3 regions of the Mesorhizobium quangtriensis genome follow, and region 1 is predicted to be linked to each of the others. Evidence: predicted binding sites of a transcription regulator. Region 1 holds the regulator's gene; each other region holds the start of a gene.
What was found. Region 1 encodes LexA, which represses DNA repair genes until DNA is damaged. Its sites were predicted from a motif close to TGTTCNNNNTGTGTTCNG; they were not measured.

Region 1 (5,669 bases):
GGCCCTGTGCGGCCGGGAAGTTACGATTTCTCGCTGGAAAGCTATTTCGACGGCATAGGCGCCAGCGGATTTTTCCTGCGCGGGCCAGAGCGCGCATCTGCCGTCGGTCCAATGCCTGCGCTTGCAACGTTTGGTGCCTCAATCGAACGGCTGCGCCTCTCTATTGCCGAGCGAATCAGCGGCCATATCGGAGGCCCGGAGGGCGAGATCGCGGCCGCACTGGTGGTCGGCGTCCGCGCCGGCATACCGGAGGAGATAAACGAGGCTCTGCGGCGCAGCGGCATCTACCACGTCATCTCGATCTCGGGCCTGCACATGGCGCTTGTCGCCGGTACCATCATGGGCCTGATGCGCGCCGGGTTCGCCCTGTTTCCTTCCTTCTCCTCGCGCCATCCCGTGAAGAAATACGCCGCCACCGTCGCGCTTGTCGGGCTTTCCGGCTACCTGTTCATGTCCGGCGCGGAGGTCGCCGCTCAGCGAAGTTTCATCATGCTCGCGGTCATGCTCGTGGCGGTCCTCTTCGACCGCGCAGCGCTTACTTTGCGCAATCTCGTGATCTCAGCGATCATAGTGATCGTGGTCTCGCCGCATGAGGTGATCGGCCCGAGCTTCCAGATGTCGTTTGCCGCGACAGCAGCACTCGTCGGCGCCTATGCCGCATGGGCGGACTGGCGCAGCAACCGTCCGTCGGCGCACGTAGCTGAGCGTACGCTGCTGCGCAGGGCGGCTCGCTTTTCGCTGGCCGCGATCGCGGGGCTTGCGGTCACCTCCATAGTTGCGGGCGGCGCAACGGCGATCTACGCGGCGTGGCACTTTCAGCAGATGCCGTCGCTGGGGCTGTTCACCAATCTGACTGCGATGCCGGTGGTCTCGGTGATAGTCATGCCGTTCGCGGTGCTGGGCTCGCTCGCCATGCCCTTCGGCCTCGACGGCCCATTTTTCCAGATCATGGGTTTCGGACTGTCCGTCATGCTCGCGATAGCGCAGTGGTTCGCGGAACGATCGCCCCTCGATGTGGTCGGCATGATCAGGCCGGAGGCGGTGGCCGTGCTGACGGTAGCCTTGCTTGCCGCCACCGTCACGTCGACCTGGCTGCGCGTCGCCGCCATTCCGGTCGCACTCGCCAGCCTGTTCCTGCTGTTCGACCGGCAACCCGACCTGTTGGTCTCGGAAGACGCCCGGCTCGTCGGCCTCGACCTCGGCGCCGGCCAGATCGCCATCAACCGCCCACGCCCCAATCAGTTCACCATCGACAACTGGTCACGTGCCATGCAGGCACAGGAAATCGTTCGGCCTACGGAAGGCGAGGGAACTGTTGCAAGCGACGGGACCGTCACCGTCACCGCCGGCTTCTCATGCGCCGAGAGCGTCTGCCTTGCCCGGCATCCGTCCGGTGCTGTCGTGGCGCTTGTCCCCGATGCCGCGACAGCCGCCGATCACTGCAGCACCGCCACGTTCATCCTCATTGAGGATGCGTCGGCAAAGGATGTCTGCAACTGGAAGGAGCTGCTGGTTGTGACGTCCCGTGATCTTGCACGCTACGGAAGTGCCGCAGTTACCTTCTCAGGCTCGGGCAAGCCCACAATCCAGTATGCCATCGCAAAACCGTATCGGCCATGGCACACTCAGCGCGCCTTCTCGCGCGCCGCCCGTGGCCTGCCGCCATACCAGCCGGGCACAACACCCAAGACTGGTGATGATAACAAACCGGTCACCGACGATCGCACGCCGACAGCCACGCCCATTTCGCCTGAAGAAGCCGCGCCTCAATAGCGGCGGATAAGCCCGACCAGCTTGCCCTGCACCTTCACGCGGTCGGGGCCGAAAATCCGTGTTTCATAAGCGGGGTTGGCCGCTTCGAGAGCAATCGAAGCGCCCTTGCGGCGAAACCGCTTCAACGTGGCTTCCTCGTCATCGACCAGCGCCACCACGATCTCACCCGGATTGGCGCTCGAGGAATTCTTGATGATGACCGTGTCGCCGTCGAAGATACCGGCCTCAATCATCGAATCGCCTTTGACCTCCAGCGCATAGTGTTCGCCGCCCGACAGCATTTCCGGCGGCACGGCGATGGAGTGCGTCTTGTGCTGGATCGCGTCGATCGGAACGCCGGCCGCGATACGGCCCATCACAGGGATGGCAACGGACCCGGCATCGTCGTCATTGCTTGCAGACCGGTTTCGCGGCGCCGGCTCCGGCTGGCTGCGCCCGAGGCTGCCCTGGATGACGCTGGGCGAAAACTTCTTCGCCGCATTGAGGCCCGGCGCGATGGAATCGGGAAGCCTGATGACCTCCAGCGCCCGCGCCCGGTTCGGCAGGCGGCGGATGAAGCCCCGCTCTTCCAGCGCCGTGATCAGCCGGTGGATGCCGGACTTGGAGGCAAGGTCGAGCGCTTCCTTCATTTCGTCGAAGGAGGGTGGAATGCCTGACTCCTTCAGCCGCTCGTGAATGAAGAGCAGGAGCTCATGTTGCTTGCGGGTCAGCATCGACATTCCCCCGAGGAATCAAGGTCAAACAAAACCAGAACAAACACTATCTGTTCCAGTTGTGTTCCGCAACTGTTTAAATTTTAATGAATACGTTGACGTTTTGTTCAGCGTAACAGCAGAACGCGGCAAGGATCGCCCGCTTTCACTTCCGGAGCGAAAGGCTCGCGCACGATCAGCCCGCCGGCATCGGCCAGCAGTCGCAGCATCGACGAATCCTGTATCGCAAAGGGCGTCGCCACGATTCGTTCAGGCAGAAATTCCACGGTGGCCCGGACATAGTCCTGGCGCAGATCGTTCGCTGCCATCGTGCCGCCCAGCACAGCGTCGATGAAGGGCGCTTCGTAATGCCGCCCGCCGAGCCGAGCCAGCAACGGGCTCAAAAAAAGCTGAGAACAGACGAGGCTGGCGACAGGGTTTCCGGGTAGCCCGAGGCAGCGGGTGTGGCCAAGGCGCCCGAACATGAGAGGCTTGCCCGGCCGCATCGCGATCTTCCAGAAACCGAGCTCCATGCCGATCTGCTTCAGCGCGGTGTGCACCAGATCATGGTCGCCTACGGACGCGCCGCCGAGCGTGATGATGACATCCGCGTCAGCCTCGAGAGCCTTGCGCACCAAGTCCGAAATTGCCTCGATCCTGTCCGGCGCTATGCCGAGGTCGAGGACGCGTGCGCCGGCCTGCTGGGCGATTGCCGCGACGCCGTAGGCGTTGGAGGCAATGATCTGGTCGGGACCGGTGGCGCTGCCGGGGGGCAGAAGTTCGTCGCCGGTCGCTATAAGCGCGACGAGCGGCTTCCTGACGACCGGCAGGGCAGGATGGTTTGCCGATGCGGCGAGCGACAGCGCGGCTGGGTCGAGTGTCCGCCCCGCTTCCAGCAGCGTTTCCCCATCAGTGAAATCAAGCCCGCGCTTGCGGATATGGCGTCCCGCTGCGACGGTTTCGAGAACCTCGATCGTGTCGCCGTCGAGCGGCCTGACATTCTCCTGTATCGCGATCGTATCGGCCCCGTGGGGAACGGGCGCACCGGTGAAAATCCGCACTGCCTGCCCGGGGCCGACCTCGCCCGGAAAAAGCTTGCCCGCCGCAGCCGTGCCGACAAGCTGCAGGCAGGCAGGGATGTCAGCGACGTCGCTGGCGCGGACGGCATATCCATCCATGGCCGAGGCGTCGAACGGCGGCTGTGTCCGCAGCGCTTGGATAGGTCCTGCCAGAACACGACCGGCCGCCTCGGCGAGAGGGACGATTTCGGCTTCTCCCGGACCAGCGCCTGCAAGGATACGCGCCAGCGCTTGGTCGACGGGCAGCAGCCCGCTCATGCGTAAGCCCTGTAGTCGCCCGACTTGCCGCCTGTCTTTTCGACCAGCCTGATGCCGGAGATGACCATGCCGCGATCGATAGCCTTGGCCATGTCGTAGATGGTCAGGCAGGCGACCGTCGCCGCGGTCAGCGCTTCCATCTCGACTCCCGTCTTGCCGGTGACGCGGGCCATCGTCGTCACGCGCAGCCCCGGCAGCGTCTCGTCAGGCTCGATGTCGACCGTCACCTTGGTAAGCATCAGCGGGTGGCAGAGCGGGATCAGGTCCGATGTCTTCTTGGCCGCCATGATGCCGGCGATCCGCGCCGCTCCCAGCACGTCGCCCTTCTTTGCATTGCCTTCGAGGATCGTCTTCAGCGTTGCCGGCTGCATCGTCACCATGCCCTCGGCGATCGCCGTACGTACGGTTTCTTCCTTCGAGCCGACATCGACCATGTCGGCCTTGCCGTCCTCGCCGAGGTGGGTGAGGCGGCCCATGTTCAGGCCTGTAGTACGGCCGGCGCGCCGTTCAGCAGCGCTTTCGTTGCTGCCGTAACATCGACCTGCCGCATCAGGCTTTCGCCGACCAGAAACGTGCCGATGCCGGCGCGTTCGAGTCGGACGCAGTCGTCATGCGTGAAGATCCCGCTCTCGCCGACCAGAAGCCGGTCGGATGGAACCAGCTTCGCCAGTCGCTCGGAAGTCTCCAGCGACGTCTCGAAGGTGCGCAGGTTGCGGTTGTTGATGCCGATCAGCCGCGAAGAAAGCTTCAGCGCGCGCTCGGTCTCCTCTTCGTCGTGGACCTCGATCAGCGAGTCCATGCCGAGCTCGGTGGCAGTCTCTTCCAGCAGCCTGGCGTCCGTATCGTTGAGGCTCGCCATGATGATCAGGATCGCGTCCGCACCCCAGGCGCGCGCTTCGTAGACCTGATACGGCTCAAACATGAAGTCCTTGCGCAGCGCCGGCAGTTTCGTCGCTGCGCGGGCCGCCGTTAGGAACTCCGGCGCACCCTGAAAAGAAGGCGTGTCGGTCAGCACCGACAGACAGGCCGCGCCGCCGAGTTCATAAGCGCGGGCGAGCGTCGGCGGATCGAAATCGGCGCGGATCAGCCCCTTGGAGGGGCTCGCCTTCTTCACTTCCGCGATCAGCGCGAAATCGCCCTTGTTGCGCTTCGCTTCGAGCGCTGCAAGAAAACCGCGCGGCTTATCTGCGTTCAACGCGCGCGCCTTGACTTCGGCGAGCGACAGCCGCGCCTTGGCGGCCGCGATCTCGTCGCGCTTGTAGGCCTCGATCTTATTCAGGATATCGACCAAGTTCACCCCTTGGATACGTCGACCAGCCGATCGAGAACCTTTGCCGCCTTGCCTGAGTCTATCGCTTCGGCGGCGAGATTCACGCCGTTCCCGATGGAGCCAGCCTTGCCTGCCACGACAAGCCCTGCGCCGGCGTTCATCAGCACGGTGTCGCGATAGGCGCCGGGCGCGCCCTCAAGCAGCCCGCGCAGGGCGGCGGCGTTGAACGCCGCATCGCCGCCACGCAGTTCTTCCTTTCGGTAGCGCTTCAGTCCGACCGCCTCGGGCGTCAGCACGAATGTGGTGATCTGGCCGTCTGCGAGCTCCGCCACATGCGTCTCGCCCGTTGTGGTGATCTCGTCATAGCCGTCGCCATGCGCCACCCACGCGCGTTCGGCGCCCAGCGCCTTGAGCGTCTCGGCGACCGGCACGATCCATTCGGGTGCGAAGACGCCGACCATCTGCCGCTTTACGCCGGCGGGATTGGAGAGCGGCCCAAGCAGGTTGAAGATGGTGCGCGTTCCAAGCTCGGCGCGTGTAGGGCCGACATGGCGCATTGCCGGATGATGCGCGGGCGCAAACATGAAGCCGACGCCG
Region 2 (5,669 bases), on a different contig from region 1:
GGAATGCGGCATAGATCAGGCAACCTCGCTTGAACAGCCGCACATTCGATTCGCCTTCGGGCGCGTTTAGCGCTAATGCGGCGGTTCCCGCACGCATCTTCCCATGAACGCACTGCTCACCGATCCCTGGTTTTACGCGGCGGCCGTCCCGGCTGTCATCCTCGTCGGCCTGTCCAAGGGAGGCTTCGGCGGTGCGGTCGGCTTTGTCGGCGTGCCGCTGATGGCGCTGGTGATGAGCCCGGTGCAGGCGGCGGCGATCCTGCTGCCGATCCTGTGCTTGATGGATATCGTCTCGGTGTGGACGTGGCGCGGCATCTATGACCGCAGCGTGCTGGTTTCGATGATGCCGGGCGCGATAGTGGGCATCGGCGCGGGCTGGTTGACCGCCGCCCTGGTCACGGCCGGAATGGTACGCCTCATCGTTGGCGCGGTGGCGTTCGTCTTCGTGCTGCGCTGGATCTATCAGCAATTGCGGCACGGCAGCGGCCACAGCGCCTCTCATAACAGGATCGCCGCAGCCTTCTGGGGCGTCGTGTCGGGCTTCACCAGCTTCGTCGCTCATGTCGGCGGGCCGCCGTTCCAGGTCTATGCCCTGCCGCTGAGGCTCGATCCGAAAGTGCTGAGCGGGACGGCAGCGATCTTCTTTGCCGTGACGAATGCCGTGAAGCTGGTGCCCTATTTCGCGCTCGGCCAGTTCGACGCCACCAACCTGACCGCCTCGCTCGTGCTCATGCCGATCGCACCGCTGGCGACGCTCGCCGGCGCCTGGCTGGTGCGGCGCATGCGACCGGAGATATTCTATCCCTTCACCTATTGTACTGTTGCGCTGATCGCGGTGAAGCTGATTTATGATGGCGTGCTGGACATCCTTTACTGACGTTGCGCCGCTTGAACGCTGTGGTTCCCCCGGGAGGGCCTATGACGAATCCCTATGAAATGGACCTGGATCGCCAGCCGGCGAACTTTCAGCCGCTGACGCCGATCACCTATCTGGAACGGACAGCCAAGACCTATCCCGACCACACCGCGATCATCCACGGCGCGAGCCGATGGTCCTACGCACAGTTCTGGCAGCGCTCCCTGCAGCTTGCCTCGGCGCTTGCCCAACGCGGTATCGGCAAGGGCGACACTGTTACCGTCATGTTGTCCAACACGCCGCCGATGCTGGAGGCTCATTTCGGTGTGCCGATGACCAAGGCGGTGCTGCATTCGCTCAACACCCGGCTCGACGCCGCCATCATCGCGTTCCAGCTCGACCACGCCGAAACTAAGGTGCTGATCGTCGACCGCGAGTTTTCGGGCGTGATGCGCGAGGCGCTGGCGCTCGCCAAGGCAAAGCCGATGATCATCGATTTCGACGATCCGGAATATCCCGCCGACGCCCACTATCCCAAGGGAGAGCGGATCGGTTCGATCGACTACGAGGACTTTGTTGCGTCCGGGGCCGCCGACTTCGCATGGTCGATGCCCGACGACGAATGGGATGCGCTGTCGCTGAACTACACGTCCGGCACGACGGGCAATCCGAAAGGCGTCGTCTACCATCATCGCGGCGCGGCGCTGATGGCCTATGCCAACACCATCCATGCCGGCATGGCGAAACATGCGGTCTATCTGTGGACGCTGCCGATGTTCCACTGCAACGGCTGGTGCTTCCCCTGGACGCTTGCCGTGCACGCGGGAACTCATGTCTGCCTGCGCTGGGTGCGACCGAAGCCGATCTACGACGCCATCGCCGACCATGGGGTCACGCATCTCTGTGGCGCGCCGATCGTGATGTCGGTGCTGATCAACGCACGGCCGGAAGAGAAACGCGACTTCTCGCAGACGGTCACCTTCAACACCGCCGCCGCGCCGCCGCCCGAGGCGGTGCTCGCCGGCATGGCCGACGAAGGCTTTGCGGTGACCCATCTCTACGGGCTGACGGAAACCTACGGGCCGGCGGTCGTCAATGAATGGCACGGCGAGTGGGACGGTCTCGATAAGGATGCCCGAACCTCTAAAAAGGCCCGGCAGGGTGTGCGCTACGCGCCGCTGGAGGGGCTGACCGTGATGGACCCGGAGACGATGATCGAGACGCCTGCCGACGGTCAGACGATCGGCGAGGTGATGTTCCGCGGCAACATCGTCATGAAGGGCTACCTTAAGAACAAAAAAGCCACCGACGAGGCCTTTGCCGGCGGCTGGTTCCATTCGGGCGACCTCGGCGTCATGCATCCGGACGGCTACATCCAGCTCAAGGACCGCTCCAAGGACATCATCATCTCGGGCGGCGAGAACATTTCGTCCATCGAGGTGGAAGACGCGCTCTACAAGCACAAGGCGGTCGCTTCCTGCGGCGTGGTGGCAAGGCATGACGACAAATGGGGTGAGGTTCCCGTCGCCTATGTCGAGCTGAAGCCGGGGGCGAGCGCGACGGAGGACGAGATCATCGCGCACTGCCGTGGGCTGCTGGCGCGCTTCAAGGTGCCAAAGGCGGTGATCTTCACCGAAATCCCCAAGACCTCGACCGGCAAGATCCAGAAGTTCAAGCTGCGCGACCGCGCCAAGGCCGGATAGCGGGTCGGACAGTCCTGCCGTCTTCGTCGCCGAGGGATTTCTGTTCCAGCAGCCGGTTCGTGGCAGGTAGTCGCGACTCAGGTATCCTGCGTGCATCGTGCTTTTCCCGTGGCGACATTGTCCCGATACGGGCCCGCCGCAGAAATGCGCGATACATCATCCGGACCCGAGGGGGAACTCCATGAAAGGCACAGCGCGCAACTTCTTCACCATCGCTGTCATCTATTCGCTGGTCGGCATGTCGCTCGGCCTGCACATGGCGATGTCTCAGGACCACTCGCAATTGCCGACCCACGCGCACATCATGGTGCTGGGCTGGCTGATGTCGGCGGTCTTCGCCGTCTTCTACCATCTCGTGCCGGGAGCCGGCGCGTCGATGCTCGCCAAAATCCACTTCTGGATCGCTGCGCTGAGCAGCCTCGGCATGTTCATCGGGCTCTTCATTCTTTACGGCGGAGACCCGTCGATCGAGCCGCTGCTGGGCGTATCGGCCATGGTCTATTTCGCCGGCACGTTCCTGTTCGCGTTCATCGCGCTTTCGGCGCTCTGGAGGGCAAGTCCCGCTTCGGCCGCGCATCACATTCCGGCGGAATGACGAAAATTTTTACCGGATTCCGGCCCGTCAGTTAACCCCGCATTAAGCTTTACGGGCGTTTACTGTGCGCATCCAGTGATCTGGATTCTTACCGAGTGGCTGGAGCCACTTCGTTTGACGCCTCCCTGTTAAACTCCTGAGAGCCGCCTTTTCGCGGCTCTTTTTTTTGTCCGACAGCGTTCGCGGATTGTCGCCGGCTAACACCCGGGCCGGTACCGTTAACCTTTTATTAAACATACGCTTGCGTTGCTCTGCATGACGGCGCATTTTCGCTGCGCCGGTCCGTGGGTGGTCAAATAGGACTGGCGGCTGAGTGGACAGCCGGAGCGGGAAAGTAGTGCAGGGGCGTTTGGACATGAGCGAGCCGTCGACGGACAGCAAGACGATCAAGCTCGCGGAACGCCGCGTTTTCTCGCAGTCCTTCAAGCCGCTCTATAACGAAGGCATGACGCTGGTAGAAAACGCCGCCGAATATCTCGACGGCGAGGGCCGCGCGGAAGCAAAGAAGCTGTCGCGCCTCGCCGCGACGCTTTATGCGGCGGAATCCATGCGTCTCACCACCCGCCTTATGCAGATCGCTTCCTGGCTGCTGCTGCAGCGCGCGGCCAACTCCGGCGAGATGAGCCGAGACCAGGTCGCGATCGAAAAGGCCAAGGTAAGGCTCGACACCGCGTCCGCCCATGCTGACGCAAGCGGCTGGGGCGAACTGCCGGTAGCCTTCGTCGACCTGGTGAACCGCTCGCTCAGCCTGCAGGGGCTGGTCCGGCGCATGGACGACGAGATCTACGGCAAGAATACCGTCACGCCGCTGTCGCCAGTGCGCAGCCCCAATCCGGTATCCGACCAGATCACGCTCCTGAACACGGCGTTTGCGCGCGGCTGAGCCGCCAAACCCCTGCCGGAACCGTCTGCGGGGATTTCCCCTGAAATCATGGCCTCGGCGCGGCCTCTGTTTCTGCTTTGTTCACATTTCTCTGGCATCGCTCCAGCGGACAGGTAAAGGTTCCGCGATGGCTCAGGCGATTCGTATCATCGGCATCGATCCCGGACTGCGGCGTACCGGATGGGGCGTGGTCGAGACTCTTGGCAATTCGCTGCGCTTCGTCGCAGCCGGCACGATAAAGTCTGACGACAAGGCCGCGTTGGCGGTGAGGCTCAGGCAGATTCATGACGGACTGGTGGGCGTGGTCGGGCAACAGGCGCCGCATGAGGCGGCCGTCGAGCAGACCTTCGTCAACAAGGATGCGGTGGCGACGCTGAAACTCGGACAGGCGCGCGGCATCGCCATGCTGGTGCCCGCGCTGGCTGGCCTGGAGGTCGCCGAATACGCGCCCAACGCAGTGAAGAAGGCGGTGATCGGCGTCGGACATGGCGAGAAGCAGCAGATCCACATGATGGTGAAGGTGCTGATGCCGAAGGCGTGCTTCGACAGCGAACACGCCGCCGACGCGCTCGCCATCGCCATCTGCCACGCGCACCACATGCAAAGCCCGGCGGCGCGGTTGGCGCGGGCGGTGGCGTAGGGATTGAAGGCGGGGCAATGATCGGCAAGCTCAGGGGCACGCTGGACGAGATCGACGAGGACCACTGCACGATCGACGTGCATGGCGTCGGCTACGTGGCCTACTGCTCGTCGCGGACGCTGGCGCATCTTCCCGGCCCAGGTGAGGCGGTTACGCTCTTCATCGAGACCTATGTGCGCGAGGACATGATCCGGCTCTACGGCTTCGAGTCGGTGCTGGAGCGTGAGTGGTTCCGGTTGCTGATGAATAATGTGCAGGGCGTCGGCGCCAAGGTCGCGCTGGCAATTCTTTCGACACTGGCTCCGGCCGATCTAGCCAATGCGATCGCGCTACGCGATATCGCCACCGTTAGCCGTGCCCCGGGCGTGGGCAAGAAGGTCGCCGAGCGGATCGTCACCGAGCTGAAGAACAAGGCGCCGGCCTTTGCGGGCGCTGCGTCGGGGACGATCGGGCTGAAGCAGGAACTCGGTGAGGGCGTTGCGCCGGCGCCAATCGCCGACGCCGTCTCGGCGCTGGTCAATCTCGGCTATTCGCGCGACATTGCGGCGAATGCCGTGGCTGCCGCTCTGAAGAGCGCCGGTGAGGGGGCGGACTCGTCCAAGCTGATCAGACTTGGGTTGAAAGAGCTGGCGCGATAGTTGTATTGCTGAGCAGAGATTTTCTTACTATTTATGATCAGTAAGAATGTTTGGCAGGAGTAAGTCATGGGCGCTTTCACGACAATGACCTCCAAGGGACAGTTGACGATCCCGAAAGAGGTAAGAGACGAGTTGGCCCTGAAGCCGGGCACAAAATTTTTCGTCACTGTCAGGAATGGTGAAGTCGTGGCTTTGCCAAAGAACAAAAAAATTGCCGACCTCGCGGGCATTCTCGGCAATCCCCCCAGGGGTGCCCCTGCCACGCTTGAAGATTTCGACAATGCGATTGGACAGGCGGTCGCGGAAGATGACGAGCGGATCAAGCGGGAATGGAATGAACTCGTCGGCAAAAAG
Region 3 (5,669 bases), on a different contig from region 1:
CCGCATGCGCGCGATCATGGACGACATCTTCGGCCAGCGTCTCGAACAGAATCTCTGGATACCCGCCGCCATGCCCTATTACGGCGACGCGCGATCCGGCGCGCCGCTGACCAAGGCGCTGATATTTTCGGCCTGGTCCATGGTGCCCGACGCGATTGCAGCCCTGCTGTCTTATGAAGCCGAACGGCGCATGGGCGTCGGCGAATCCGGCCGACGCTATTTCGAGCAACATCGTCTGCGCCCCTTGCAGTTCCGACAGGATCAGGGGCGGCTTGTGGGTTTGCGCGCGCTGCTCCTAATCTATCCGTCGCCGGCTCTGGCCGAGCTGGCCGATCCGCTCGCGGTTTTCAGTGAAACCGAGACCGCCCTGTCGCAGGAGGGCATGCGCGCCGCCATCGTCGACCGCCTCAAGCCCGCCCTCGAGGCTCTGCGAAAAGGGGCGGCGTCGCGGCAGGACGCCAACAGCGCCGAGTGGGCCGCTCCCGCCGTGGTAGATGACCTGCTGGGCACGCGGTCCCGCGCCTGGCTGGAGACGCCCCATGGCATGCGCGCCCTGGCGAGCGAAGACGCCTTTCAGGATCATGTCGCCGAGCTTGCGGCGGCGGTCAAGACGCACGACATCGGCGCTTCGTCCGCCGATCTTTCCGACCTGCTGGTAGACGTGGCGCTCGGCAGCCCGGCCGTCTGCGCGCTTCGCGCCCTCAAGCGGATCGCGCCCGAGCTGGCGTGGGACGACCCGCGCCTGCTCAGCGCCGCCGCTGAAGTCGCTTGGTCGTTCCGGGCGCTGTTCAACCAGCATGACGCGGTCGCCCTGTTGCGGCGGGATACCGACGATCACTATTGGCGCCGTGTGTTGGTCTACTGCGCCGAGCACAACCTACAGGCCGTCTTGGACGAATACGCCCACTACCTTGTCGATGCCGAAGGTCTCGGAGCCCGCCCGGCCGAGGAACGCGCCCTCGGCGTCGCGCGCGCCATGGCCCAGGCCCTGGCCATCCGCCCGTCGCAGATCGAGGTCGACGACGTGCATGTCGATGGCGAGGCCCTCGACATCAGCAAATTCCAGATGCGCGGACGCTTCGCGATGCGGCTCGCCGACTACAAGGACGAGGACGGCGCCGTCGCCCGGCTCGGAGGCGTGCGCGATGCGTTCAACTCGCCGTTCCGGCCATTCGTTCTCGCCACCACGTCGGTCGGCCAGGAGGGGTTGGATTTCCATCCCTATTGCTATCGCGTCTATCACTGGAACCTACCGGGCAACCCGGTGGACCTTGAACAGCGCGAAGGCCGCGTCAACCGCTTCAAGGGCCATGCCGTGCGTCTCAACTTGGCCGAGCGCCAAGGCGGTGCCGTCAGGGGCTGTGGGCAGGCGCCTGACGATCCGTGGAAGCTGATGTTCGAGCGCGCGCGCAGCCAGGCGGCGGTCGACACCGACCTCATCCCCTATTGGATCTACGAAGGTTCCGTGAGGGTCGAACGGCGCGTGCCGATGTTGCCGTTCAGTCGGGAAGTCACGCGACTCGCTTGGCTCAAGCGCAGCCTCACGGTCTATCGCCTAGCCTTTGGCCAACCGCGGCAAGACGATCTGCTTGACTACCTGCAAACTCTCGCGGGCCATGGAATGGATGCCAGCCAGCTTCTCGATTTGCAGATTCGGCTTGAACCGGAACTTCGGAACGTATGAGAACGATATCTACTTCGAGACCGCCCTTGGAAGGAATACGCGGTAGCCACTGCGGATTGGCTCTCGCCGCATACGATCAACATTTGGAGTGACGCGAGCGAACCAGCTTCGCCGTTCAGTTCTTGGTTCAAGCTTCCGCTCCCCGATCTACGTGTGCTGGGCGAGGTGGAAGCGAAGGAGACCCTTGGGTGATCTGGTCCCGCCGTACTGGGATCGATCCGTGCGGCAAAGGACCCGCCGCAAGACAGTGCAATTTTGCATCTCGCAGCTGCTTCGATTCGATGCTCGCCGCTGCTCTTGACTCACGCCCTTTATTTGGAGAACAAATAGAGAACATGATGCAAGAGCCATCCCAGGAGGTCAAGGACCAGCTTGCGGCCGGAGCCCGCCATAGAGTCGTTGCGCGCGCAAATCGAGAAGATCGAGGGTCGAACCCTGCGCGCGAAATCGGTGCTTCCTTTCGGAATTGCCGAGGTCGACGCGCGACTCCCGGGCGGAGGCCTGGCGCGTGGCGCTCTTCATGAAATTGCGGGCGGCGGATTTGGTGCCGTCGACGGTGCGGCCGCCGCCCTGTTCGCCGGCGGCATCGCCGCGCGGACGACGGGCAAGATCCTGTGGTGTATCACACGCGCGGATCTCTTCGCGCCGGCGCTCGCGCAGGCAGGATTGCCGCCGGATCGCGTGATCTACGTCGAGGCAGGCGACGACAAGGCGATCCTCGCCTGCATGGAGGAAGGCCTCCGACATGGCGGGCTGGGCGCCGTCGTCGGCGAGGTCGCCCGTCTTTCCATGACCGCCTCCCGGCGCTTGCAGCTCTCGGCTGAAGGCACCGGGACGATCGGCATCGCCCTTCGGCGCTGGCGGCGCCAGACCGAGGCCGCCGATTTTGGACAGCCAACCGCCGCGATGACGCGCTGGAGGATCTCGGTCCTGCCCTCGGCGGCGCTGCCCGTTCCTGGTGTCAGCCGCCATCGGTGGCTTGTCGAGTTGATCCGCGCCCGCGCGGGCGAGAGTGCAGATTTCGAGTTGGAGGCTTGCGATGACACGGGTTGTCTCGCTCTTCCTGCCGAGCTGGTCGACCGATCGGCTGCGGCGGAAGGCCGGCGACGCGGCGCCTCCGGTTGAGGCCCCGCTCGTCCTGATCGGCCGGGAAGGAAGCCGGCGCGTGGTGGTCTCGGCGGATGCCGCTGCGCGGGCGGCTGGCTTGCGGCCCGGCATGCCGGTCGCCAAGGCGCAGGTCCTCGTCCGGGACCTGCTCATCCAGGATGCCGACCCGATCGCGGATTCCGAGGCGCTGGAGCGCCTCGCTTTGTGGGTGCTGCAGCGCTTTGCCCCGATCGTCGCGGTGGATGGCGACGACGGGATCGTGATCGACACCACGGGCGCCGATCATCTCCATGGTGGTGAAGAAGCGATGCTCGATGCCCTGATCGGTCGCCTTGCCATGTCCGGCATCGCCGCGCGCGCCGCCGTGGCCGACAGCTGGGGCGCCGCGCATGCCTTTGCCCGTTACCTTGCCAGCCCGGGCTTCGTGGCGGCAGCCGGGCATGGGCCGAACATCGTCTCCTCATTGCCGTTGGAGGCTCTGCGTCTGCCTGCGGTGATGAACCAGGATCTGCGCGTGCTCGGCTTCCAGCAGGTCGGCGATCTTCTGGCGCAGCCGCGCGCGCCGCTGACGCTTCGCTTCGGTCACGAGCTCGGCCGGCGGCTTGACCAGGCGGTCGGGGCGGCGGCGGAACCGATCGATCCAGTCCGGGCGGCCGACCTGATCGAGGTCCGGCGCAGCTTCGCCGAACCGATCTCCGCGGCCGAGACAATCGCGCGCTACATCGGCAAGCTCGTCGTTGCGCTCTGCGAACGCCTCGAGGAAGCCGATCTCGGTGCGCGGCGGCTCGATCTTCACCTGCGGCGCGTCGACAATCAGCGCCAGGCGATCCGTGTCGGCATGGCAATGCCCGTGCGCGACGTAAAGCGTCTCACCCGGCTTTTGTGCGACAGGATCGAAACCATCGATCCGGGCTTCGGCATCGAGCTCCTTTCCCTCGTCGCAAGCAGCACCGTACCCCTGGTCCGCAAGCAGACCGTCAGCTCGCTGATCGAAGAGGCCATCCCCGACGTGTCCGATCTGATCGACACGCTCGCCAACCGCGTCGGCGAACGGGCCGTCTATCGCGCGGCGCCGCTATCCAGTGACGTGCCCGAGCGCGTCGTCGCCCGCATTCCGGCAATGGCGCCCGACACCGGCGCCACCTGGCCGGGCCATTGGCCGCGGCCCGCGCGCCTGCTGCAGCGCCCCGAGTTGATCGAGACCGTCGCGCTCCTGCCCGATCATCCCCCGGTCGCCTTCACCTGGCGCGGCATTCGCCGCCGTGTGCGCCGGGCCGACGGGCCCGAGCGCGTGTTCGGGGAATGGTGGAAACGCGATGCCGAACTCGCGACCGTGCGCGACTATTTCAGGGTCGAAGACGAAGCTGGCGAACGATACTGGATCTATCGCGCCGGCGACGGCGAGGATGCGGTGATCGGGTCGCATCGCTGGTTCTTGCATGGGGTGTTCGGATGAGCACTCATCGCTATGTCGAGCTTCAGGTCACATCGCATTTCAGCTTCCTGCGCGGGGCGTCGTCGGCCGACGAGCTCTTCGCACAGGCAGCGATCCAGGGCATCGAGGCGCTTGCGGTCGTCGACCGCAACAGCCTTGCCGGTATCGTTCGCGCACACGAAGCTTCGAAGGCAACCGGCGTGCGCCTGATCGTCGGCTGCCGCCTTGATCTGTCCGACGGCATGTCTCTCCTGGTCTATCCGACCGACCGAGCCGCTTACGCGCGGCTCTGCCGGCTGCTCTCGCTCGGCAAGCGGCGCGCGGGCAAGGGCAAATGCAGCCTCGCATGGGTCGACGTGGTCGCCTATGGCGAGGGTCTGATCGCGGTGCTCGTGCCTGACATGGCCGACGACGATTGTCGCCTTCACCTGCGCCAGCTGCGCGATGCCTTCGCCGACCGCGCCTACTTGGCGCTGACGCTCAGACGCCGGCCGAACGACCAGCTCCGGCTTCACGAGCTCTCGAACGCCGCTGCCGCGGCGAAGGTCCGTACCGTCGTGACCAACGACGTGCTCTTTCACGAACCCGATCGCCGGATCCTTCAGGACGTCGTCACCTGCATTCGCCACAACGTCACGATCGACGGGCTCGGCGACCGCCGCGAACGACATGCCGATCGCTATCTCAAGCCGCCAGAGGAGATGCACCGCCTGTTCACCCGCTACCCGGAGGCCCTGGCGCGCACGCTGGAGATCGCCGAGCGGTGTCGCTTCAGTCTCGATGAGCTGGCCTATCAATATCCTGAGGAGCGTGACGATCCTTCGCTTACGCCGCAGGAGACGCTCGAAAAGCTGACCTGGGAAGGTGCGGCGTTCCGCTATCCCGAAGGTTTGCCCGATGAGGTGCGCGCCGCCCTTCAGCACGAGTTGCGCCTGATCAAGAAGCTCGACTATGCGCCGTATTTTTTGACGGTGAACAGCATCGTCAGGTTCGCGCGCTCACGCGACATCCTGTGCCAGGGACGCGGCTCCGCCGCGAATTCTGCCGTCTGCTATGTGCTCGGGATCACCTCGATCGATCCCGGTCGCAATGACCTGCTGTTCGAACGCTTTGTCAGCGAAGAGAGACGCGAACCGCCCGACATTGACGTGGACTTTGAACATGAACGGCGGGAGATCGTGATGCAGTGGGTTTTTGAAACCTACGGTCGCGACCACGCGGCGCTGTGCTCCACCGTCATCCGCTATCGGACCAAAGGGGCGCTGCGCGACGTCGGCAAGGCCCTCGGCCTGCCCGAGGATCTGATTTCCTCGCTCTCCGGGCAGGTCTGGGGCTGGTCCGAGGACGGCGTGGAAAACAGCCATGTCGAGGCGCTCAATCTCAATCTTGCTGATCGACGGCTGCGATTGACCCTGGACCTGGCGCGTCAGCTCATGGGCGCGC

Region 2: ruvC (crossover junction endodeoxyribonuclease RuvC) is a predicted target of LexA. The motif match lies at 4,105-4,122, and genes of this name have one in related genera.
Region 3: ABMA32_RS22805 (ImuA family protein) is a predicted target of LexA. The motif match lies at 2,003-2,020, and genes of this name have one in related genera.

What each region holds. Positions count from the first base shown of each region.
Region 1 is NZ_JBEBMF010000003.1:467,878-473,546, forward strand. It holds gene ABMA32_RS18065 (ComEC/Rec2 family competence protein) at 1-1,773, shown strand, start outside; gene lexA (transcriptional repressor LexA) at 1,767-2,486, opposite strand; gene ABMA32_RS18075 (molybdopterin molybdotransferase MoeA) at 2,594-3,802, opposite strand; gene moaC (cyclic pyranopterin monophosphate synthase MoaC) at 3,799-4,278, opposite strand; gene trpC (indole-3-glycerol phosphate synthase TrpC) at 4,281-5,093, opposite strand; gene trpD (anthranilate phosphoribosyltransferase) at 5,096-5,669, opposite strand, start outside.
Region 2 is NZ_JBEBMF010000001.1:61,175-66,843, reverse strand. It holds gene ABMA32_RS00345 (sulfite exporter TauE/SafE family protein) at 104-877, shown strand; gene ABMA32_RS00340 (acyl-CoA synthetase) at 919-2,559, shown strand; gene ABMA32_RS00335 (hypothetical protein) at 2,741-3,154, shown strand; gene rcdA (protease adaptor protein RcdA) at 3,510-4,037, shown strand; gene ruvC (crossover junction endodeoxyribonuclease RuvC) at 4,165-4,677, shown strand; gene ruvA (Holliday junction branch migration protein RuvA) at 4,695-5,315, shown strand; gene ABMA32_RS00315 (AbrB/MazE/SpoVT family DNA-binding domain-containing protein) at 5,382-5,669, shown strand, end outside.
Region 3 is NZ_JBEBMF010000005.1:62,954-68,622, reverse strand. It holds gene ABMA32_RS22810 (helicase C-terminal domain-containing protein) at 1-1,684, shown strand, start outside; gene ABMA32_RS22805 (ImuA family protein) at 2,057-2,809, shown strand; gene ABMA32_RS22800 (Y-family DNA polymerase) at 2,724-4,247, shown strand; gene ABMA32_RS22795 (error-prone DNA polymerase) at 4,244-5,669, shown strand, end outside.